DNA from 2 places in the Olsenella kribbiana genome. Region 2 is predicted to be linked to the other one. Evidence: predicted binding sites of a transcription regulator. Region 2 holds the regulator's gene; the other holds the start of a gene.
The links. The regulator NrdR, encoded in region 2, represses ribonucleotide reductase genes. The targets are predictions, from matches to a motif close to AAACACNATATATNGTGTTT.
Positions count from the first base shown of each region.

Region 1: nrdD (anaerobic ribonucleoside-triphosphate reductase) is a predicted target of NrdR. The motif match lies at 1,865-1,884, and genes of this name have one in related genera.

Region 1 is NZ_JAZGJP010000002.1:175,979-180,404, forward strand. It holds gene nrdD (anaerobic ribonucleoside-triphosphate reductase) at 1-1,690, opposite strand, end outside; gene VXJ24_RS02365 (hypothetical protein) at 3,028-3,366, shown strand; gene VXJ24_RS02370 (2-isopropylmalate synthase) at 4,048-4,426, shown strand, end outside.
Region 2 is NZ_JAZGJP010000001.1:197,020-201,445, forward strand. It holds gene VXJ24_RS00905 (NCS2 family permease) at 1-813, opposite strand, end outside; gene dut (dUTP diphosphatase) at 909-1,355, opposite strand; gene nrdR (transcriptional regulator NrdR) at 1,352-1,801, opposite strand; gene VXJ24_RS00920 (LysM peptidoglycan-binding domain-containing protein) at 1,921-2,334, opposite strand; gene lexA (transcriptional repressor LexA) at 2,522-3,172, shown strand; gene VXJ24_RS00930 (heparan-alpha-glucosaminide N-acetyltransferase) at 3,177-3,926, shown strand; gene hflX (GTPase HflX) at 3,952-4,426, opposite strand, start outside.

The DNA.
Region 1 (4,426 bases), on a different contig from region 2:
ACTCGGCGCACTTGTCGTTCATGTGCTGCATGACGGAAAGCGCGAAGGGCGTAGCCTCCTTGTCGGTGTGGCTGTGGCCGGTCATGAACTTCGTGCACTCATAGAGGCCGGCATAGCCGAGGCTGATCGTGGAGTAGCCGCCGTAGAGGAGCTTGTCGATCTTCTCGCCCTTGTCGAGGCGTGCAAGAGCTCCGTACTGCCAGAGGATCGGGGCTGCGTCGGACGTCGTGCCGAGCAGGCGATCGTGGCGGCAGCGCAGGGCCTTGTGGCAGAGCTCGAGGCGCTCGTCGAAAATCTTCCAGAACTCGTCCATGTTGCCATTGGAGGAAAGGGCGACATCGGGCAGGTTGATCGTCACGACGCCCTGGTTGAAGCGGCCGTAGTACTTCGGCTTGCCCGGCTCGTAGTTCTTTGCCTTTGCGACATTGTCGTAGCCGTTGCCGGAGCGGTCAGGCGTCAGGAAGGAGCGGCAGCCCATGCAGGTGTACACGTCGCCGTGGCCCTCGGTCTCGCCCTTGGAGAGCTTGTACTCGCGCATCTTCTTCTCGGAGATGTAGTCAGGCACCATGCGCTTGGCCGTGCACTTGGCAGCAAGCTTCGTGAGGTAGAAATAGGGATCGTCCGGATGGATGTTGTCCTCTTCGAGCACATAGATGAGCTTCGGGAAGGCCGGCGTGATCCAGACGCCCTTCTCGTTCTTCACGCCCTGGTAGCGCTGGCGCAGCATCTCCTCGATGCACATGGCGAGGTCGTGCTTCTCCTGCTCGCTCTGTGCCTCGTTGAGGTACATGAACACCGTGATGAACGGCGCCTGGCCGTTTGTCGTCATCAGCGTCACGACCTGGTACTGGATGGTCTGGATGCCGCGGGCGATCTCGTCGCGCAGACGCTTCTCGACCATCTCGTGGATCTTGTCCTCAGAAGGGTGCGCATCGATCGCATCGAGCTCTGCTGCGACCTGGCGGCGGATCTTCTTCCTCGAGACATCGACGAACTTTGAGAGATGGTAGAGGGAGATGGACTGGCCGCCGTACTGGCAGGAGGCCACCTGGGCGATGATCTGCGTCGCGATGTTGCAGGCCGTCGAGAACGAATGCGGCTTCTCGATGAGGGTGCCGGAGATGACGGTACCGTTCTGGAGCATATCGTCGAGGTTCACGAGGTCGCAGTTGTGCATGTGCTGCGCATAGTAGTCCGCGTCATGGAAGTGGATGATGCCTTCCTGGTGGGCACGCACGACATCGGGCGGAAGCAGCATGCGGCAGGCCAGGTCCTTCGAGACCTCGCCGGCCATGTAGTCGCGCTGGACGGAGACGACGGTCGGGTTCTTGTTCGAGTTCTCCTGCTTGACTTCCTCGTTGTTGCACTCGATGAGGGACAGGATCTTGTCGTCTGTCGTGTTCTTCTGGCGCTTCAGAGACTGGACATAGCGGTAGATGATGTACTTGCGGGCTACCTCGTAACGGTCCAGTGCCATGATCTCATCCTCGACCATGTCCTGGATCTCCTCGACCGAGACCGTGTGTCCTGCTGCCTCGCAGCGGTCGCGCACATTCTCGGCGGCGTAGACGATCTGGCGGTCGGTCAGACGCTCGTCTTCGGCTGCCTCGCGGTTCGCGCCCCTGATCGCGTTCTCGATCTTCGAGATATCGAAGGAAACTTCAGATCCGTTGCGCTTGATAATCTTCATTTCCGCTCTCCTTGATGGTTGTCGCCAGCGCCTTGCCCGCCGGCCTTTCGCGTAGCTGTCTTCTGGGTGCAATGCGAGAGGCGTCTGCGTTGGTGCATATCAGCTGTGGCTACCACAGCCTCTTGCGCTGCATGATGTACTATGCCACAACTCATGGTGGTCTGCAGCGCTGAAATATACAAGATATTGTTGAAAGAGTGTCGAAGACCTGTCGACAACATGTAGAAAAGCGACTCCGGCGCAGGTAGCAAAACTGCGCCCGGGAAAGCATTTTCGCACGGTTGGCCAAAGGATTTTTTCGGCAGACGCAAAAGCACACAAAGCGTTCGATAGCGTCGCATTTCTGCCAGAAATCTGGCGGCACCGCACAGGCCGCTGACGTGTGCGTATGCCTCTGGTGCATGGAACGGAGGCAGAACAGACCTCGAGTGCATGGATGAAGGGGCTGTGATGCCAGAAAGAGTGCGAGACAGCTTCAGGACGCGGCCGTTCCGCACCGCGCGGGGAATGAAGCCGGCACGGTCTGGAACGGCAAACTGTGCGGGTGTGCAGGGACAATGCTTTGTCGTTCTCCTGGAGCAGGTACACGAAGGCTCCGATGGTTCCCCATGGACCATTTCTTTGCAATGAGAGGGCTGCATACGATTGGTCGGGAAGCCAGTTTCAGCACGCTATGAGCAATGGCCTTTGCAGGGATGCATGGGTGGGGGTTCCATCGTTGAACAAGGGTAGTCTTTATATCGTAGCCAAGCTGCATCTGTATCATGGGCATCCCTGATTATGCGTTATGCTCGGACATCGAAGAAACCGGCAGGAGAGTTCAGCATGGTGAATTCGGTATGGTTCCAATTCATGGTGAGATCCAAGCCATGAGAATCGAGACCGATGGAGGTATGCAGGAGCGTTCTTCTGTGGCATAGGTATTTTGGTGGTTGGTTTCCGCTGCCTCCAAGTGCCGGGGCCTATCCCCGGCTTCTTCTGTCTCCAGGGGCTGTTTCATGGCAAGAGGGCAGAGCATCTTTGCGGACGAAAGCGGGGATATGGGAGGAGTATCTCGCACTGCCTGCTGACGCCTGTCTTCCATGACCAGGCGAATGATATTCGCGAGCAGGTCATGCGCTACGAGCAGGCGCTTTCTAGGGCAGGTCTTCCCAACATTCCCTTCCGCTCAGAGCCGCTGCTGAATGGTCATGGCACCTATGAGGGCCTGGAGCCATCGCAAAGGAAACAACTACTGTGGTCTTTCAACGTGCTGGTCCAGCGCCTGCCGATTAGCTACGCTACCTTTTTTCTATCGTCGCAGCGAGTACCCGAATCCAGAGGGCCTCTCGAGGCGCATGGAGCGCGACATCGAAACTTTCATGTCGGACAGCCTGGATTTCTTTCAGACCTTCGACGATATGAAGGTCTGCTACGACGGTGGACAGAGCATCGTGGAGCGTGCTCTGTACGGAGCAGCGGGAGGCATTTTGTCCCGCAATGTCGTCGTGCGTCGAAAGACTGCCATGAGCGTCTATCGGCTGGAGCAGGTAGCTGACTACCTGTGCACCATTGAGCTTGCTGCCGTTAAATATGCTGTCCACGAGGAGTGTGAGACGTACAGCAAGTTCTTTGGCGGCGTGGGTGCCTTCAAGCGCAACTGGCTGAAGCAAGCCCGCCGTAAGCGCATGAACTAGCAGCCTGAGCGACAGCCTCCAGAGCGGCTGGCGTATCCATCGATAGGCTCTGGAAAATCAGGCGTGCCTGCATGCAGTGATGTCCCTGCGCTATGCCACCCAGACAGATATGGTCCGTATGCAAGCAGGCGGGGAAGGCCACAACGAAGGCATTCGACGAATGTGAAGGCGCTGTGGCGCCCCGCATCTTCCACGACCGCTCCCGGATTCAGGAAGCGCACAGGGCAGGGCTAGCTTTCAGGCATGATGGCGGCTGCATCTATATTTAGAAGAAGCGGTCAGAGAGGTAGCTGAAAGCTTGCTTGGGTGCTTTGTTTCCGTTTCGCTACGTAACAGATTCAGAGCCTGTCCAAGCTGTTTCGAGTGTGTCATCCTGCTACCAACGCACCGGGAGGTGCCAAGTCCAAGGGAGTATCCAGAGTGTCTCAGATTAAGACATACATTGGTTCTGAAGCTGCGCAGAGCGTAGCCATCAGCTCCATTGCGGTACTCCTACTAGCGAGCGCGCGCTAGGCGTATAGACATATACAGCCAGCGCGTTAGATCCTGTCTTCCTAGAAAGCTAGGCATCGGCGCTCGCACACACCACCCTTACATAGAACTCTCTGCGACGCCTGCCAGGTTTCCTGGGCCAGGCGTTTTGTGTATCAATGTGCATCCGCACACGAGAGGAGCCATCCTATGACCCGCAAGATTGCAATCTTCGACACCACCCTCCGCGACGGCGAGCAGTCCCCCGGCGCATCCATGAACACGGAAGAGAAGCTTGTGATTGCCCAGGAGCTCATCCGCATGCATGTCGATGTCATCGAGGCCGGCTTCCCGATTTCGAGTCCGGGCGACTTCAAGTCCGTACAGGAGATCGGCCGCCTCGCAGGCGATGACTGCGTCGTATGCGGCCTCACGCGCGCTGTCAACAAGGATATCGACCGTGCCGCAGAGGCCCTGAAGACCGCCAAGCGCCCCCGCATCCACACCGGCCTCGGCGTCTCGCCGCAGCACCTCGCAGAGAAGCTCCGCATCACGGAGGACGAGTGCATCGAGCGTGCCATCCACTGCG
Region 2 (4,426 bases):
GGCGACTGCCATGGCAGTGCCCATCGTGTCGAAGAAGTCGGACATCATGAGCGAGAAGGCATAGACAAGAAGGATGGGCGTCGTTATGACTTTCGCAATGCCCATGACACCATTGGCATCGGTCTGGAACGGAGCGCCGAAGCTCGAGAAGTCGAGAGCGGAAACGACGCCGTTAGGAGCAGCCGTGACGCCCAGAGGGATGCCGGCGATGACAGCGATGATGATGCCGATGAGAAGGGAGCCCGGCACCTCCATCGTATAAAGGATGACCGTGGCGATGATGGAGATGAGGCCGACGATGAAGGTCGGGCTCGTCACCTCGCCGAGGCTCACCATCGTGGACTCACTGGCGACGATGATGCCGCCGTCCTTGAGGCCGATCATTGCGATGAAAAGGCCAAGGCCGACGGAGATGGCATGGCGAAGAGGCACAGGGATTGCATCCATGACAGCCTCGCGCAGGCCACAGAGAACGAGGACGAGGATCGCGATGCCCTCGATGAAGATGACTGCCATGGAGGCATGCCAGTCTCCGCCATCAAGAGCGGTGAGCGAAAAGGCAACAATTGCGTTGATGCCCATGCCGGAAGCGCAGGCAAGCGGGCGGTTTGCGAAGACGCCCATGAGAATCGTCATGATGCCGGCGCCGATGCACGTTGCCGTGACAGCAGCATTGGCAGGCACGCCTGCGATGACCATGAGCGCGGGGTTGACGGCGATGATGTAGGCCATCGCCAGGAACGTTGTAAGGCCGGCACGTGCTTCCTGGCCGACAGACGTTCCACGCTCCTTGAGCTTGAAGAATTGCTCCATCCTTGAGGTCCTTTCCTATTTGAAAAACCTTGCAGGGAAAGCATGCGGCGCCCGGCTCGGAAACGGGCGCTGCATGCCGATCGACGACGCCCCTCTCAGGCGCCGGAAGATCCGAATCCGCCCACTCCGCGGTCTGTCTCATCAAGCGAATCGACTTCCATGAGGCTGACGCGGGGGACTTTCTGTATGACAAGCTGGGCTATGCGCTCGCCCTTCGTGATATGAATCTCTCTTTCAGGGTCGAGATTGATGGCGCAGACCTTGAGCTCGCCACGGTAATGGGCATCGATGAGGCCTGGCGTGTTTGCCATCGACAGGCCCTCACGAAGCGCGAGACCGCTTCTAGGCTGCACGAAGCCTGCATAGCCATCAGGAATGGCGATGGCGAGGCCTGTACTCACAAGACGGCGCTCGAACGGCTTAAGGACCACATCTTCGGCGGAACGCAGATCGAGACCAGCATCACCCTCATAGGCGTAGCTTGGCAGTTCCACTTCTTCGTCAAGGCGCTTTATCGGCAGGATGATATGGTCTTCGCTCATTTGCTCAGGCTCCTCAGCTCTTCGTTGAACTCATCGATATCTTTGAAGTCGCGATAGACGGAAGCGAAGCGCACATAGGCAACCTTGTCGAGGTTCACGAGGCGCTTGAGCACCATGTCGCCAATCTCTTTCGAGCTCACTTCGGAGACGCCGGAATCACGAAGCTCCGATTCCATATCGTCGATAAGCGAATCGAGCTTCGATATAGGTATGTTCCTCTTGACGGTTGCGGCAACAAGGCCGCGCATGAGCTTCTGGCGGTTGAATGTCTCCTTGGTGCCATCCTTCTTGAGGACAGTAAGCGGAGTCTCCTCTCGCCTTTCATAGGTCGTGAACCTGTAGCCGCACTGGATGCACTCACGCCTGCGGCGAATGGCATCGTTGTTTTCAGAGGGCCTCGAATCTACTACCTTCGATTCTTCGCACCCGCACTTTGGACAGCGCATGAATCCCCCTTGTGCTCTTCAACAGAAAGAACATATCACATAAAGCGGGGTCCGCGCTGTCCGTATTTAAATTTGAGTCGAAATGTAATACAGCAATTCGTCGTGCAGACGGTCGCAGCTTATGCCTGAGCAGCAGAAACGGTAAGCGTCTGGCCCGGCTGGAGGAAAGAGGAATCTAGGTCGTTCTCGTCCTGGAGCCAGTGTACCATCTGGTCGGTGCTCATGCCTTCAGCACCATGTGCCGCAGCAATGCTCCAGAGCGTATCCTGGTCCTTCACTGTATAGCTCTCCGTTTCGATGGAAGCCTCTGCCTGGCGAAGCCTTGCATTCTGGAGTGCGTCTCCTGCATACCAAGCGCCGAGGAAGGCAGCGGCGATCGCTCCGGCAGCCAGAACAGTGAAGACCTTGCTGCCGCGTCCAGGCTTTGCCTGTTCCTCGCGATGCGCCCTTCCCTCGTGCAGGACGAATGCGGGTGCTGGGTCCATTGCAAGTGCTGCGTTGCCATCGAACAGTGCGCTGTTTCCATCGATCATGTTGGAGCCTTTCTCTCATCGTTGCTGCTGACGTTTATAGCAATCGCCGCCGACAGCATTGCATGAGCGAACATCTGTTTTGTATACTATTGCTCGAACACTAGTACGTGTCAATAGTTATCAGAACATTTGTTTGCAGATTAATGTGAAATATCGTATGATGGAACCAGGGAAAAGGAGGACTCCCATGAAGAAGAAGCTCAGCAAGCGCCAGCAAAGCATCTACGAGTACATCTGCTCCTATAGCGCCGAGCATGGCTATCCACCCTCGGTACGCGAGATTGGCGCCGCAGTCGGTCTGGCATCGCCTTCGACCGTGCATATGCATCTCCAGGTCCTCCAGGAGCAGGGCCTCATCAAGAGGGATTCAAAGAAACCCCGTGCCATCGAGGTCGTGAACAATCCTTCCGAGCACGACGAGGGCCTGCATCTTGCCAAGGTCACCGAAGACCCAGACAGCAATACGATCTCGCTTCCGCTCGTCGGCCGCGTCGCTGCAGGCCAGCCGATTCTGGCTGAGCAGAATGTTGAAGAGCGCCTCAATCTGCCAACCAGCATCGTCGGCGATGCATCATCTTTCGTCCTGCGCGTTCATGGCGAGTCCATGATCAATGCCGGCATCTTCGACGGTGACTACATCGTCGTGAAGGAAGAGCACGATGCACATGACGGCGAGATCGTCGTCGCGCTTATCGACGATTCTGCAACCGTGAAGACGTTCTACCGCGAAGATGGCCGTATCCGCCTCCAGCCGGAGAACGACACGATGGAGCCGATCTACGCCGAGAACCCGCGCATCCTGGGTCGTGTGACGGCACTCATCCGCTCAATCAGCTAGCGCCGTGTCGGAATCCAGGCGTCTCCGCCTCTTCGATATCATCCGTGGCTTCTCTGTCATTTCGATGATGGGGTTTCATGTCTGTTATGACCTGACTGCTATCTTCGGCTTCAGGCTTGCATGGTTCGCGCCGCCTTTCGAGGATATCTGGCGAGACTCCATCTCCTGGACTTTCCTCTTCATCGCAGGCGTCATGTGCAGCTTCTCGAGGAACAACCTGAAGCGCGCAGGACGCTATTTGGCACTTGCTGCAGCCATCTGGACTGTCACGACCATTGCAGCTGTCGATACGCCGATAAATTTCGGCATCATTTTCTGCATGGGCGCCTGCACGCTCATCTATGCGCTCCTGCAGAAGGCAGGGCATGTTCCTGATGGATGGAAAGCTGCCATCCTTCTCTGGGTCGCCTTCTTCATCTCTTATGGACTGCCGAGAGAATCTTTCGGGTTTCCTCCCCTTGCCGTGCCGTTCCCCCGCGCCCTCTATCAGATACGTGGCCTTGCATGGCTCGGCATTCCTGGACCAGGCTTTGCCTCGGGCGACTACTATCCCGTGCTCCCCTTCCTCTTCATGTATCTCTCGGGGGCAGCGTTGGGAAAGCTCTGGAAGCGGCAGGGATATCCTGATGCCGCAAGGAAGCTTGCCTGCCCGCCACTCGAATTCGTCGGCAGGCACCCGCTTGCGTTCTATATCTTCCACCAGCCTGCAATTCTTCTCATCTGCGCAGCTGCTACCGGGACACAGCTCTTATGATGCATCCCGGCACCACGAGGCTTTCTCAGCTCTCCAGACGGTAAGGCTCGAAAGTGCCTGCAAGGCGCTCAGGAACCTTGGCAGTGGCTCTAAGCCCGCCTTCGTGGTATTCCTCATGAAGTATCTGGCATCTCTCATGGAGCATGCTCATGAGGATGCCCTTTTCATACGGCACTTCCACCGTCATCGTTATATCGCCCTTTGCAGCTTCCTGTGCGATGCGGAAGAGCAGGCCGCGAAGTCCCTTGCCATCGAGTGCCGAGATGAAGACAGCATCCGGATGCATTGCCTCGAGCTGGCGCAGAGCCTCCTCAGGCACAAGGTCGCTCTTGTTATAGACAACGACGCTTCTGATCTTGTCGGCACCGATCTCTTTCAGGATGCTGTCGACGACCGAGAGTTCCTTCTCCGCATGCGGGTCCGAAATATCGACGACCTTGAGTATCAGGTCGGCGTTGATAGCCTCGGAGAGTGTCGACTTGAATGATTCCACCAGCAGG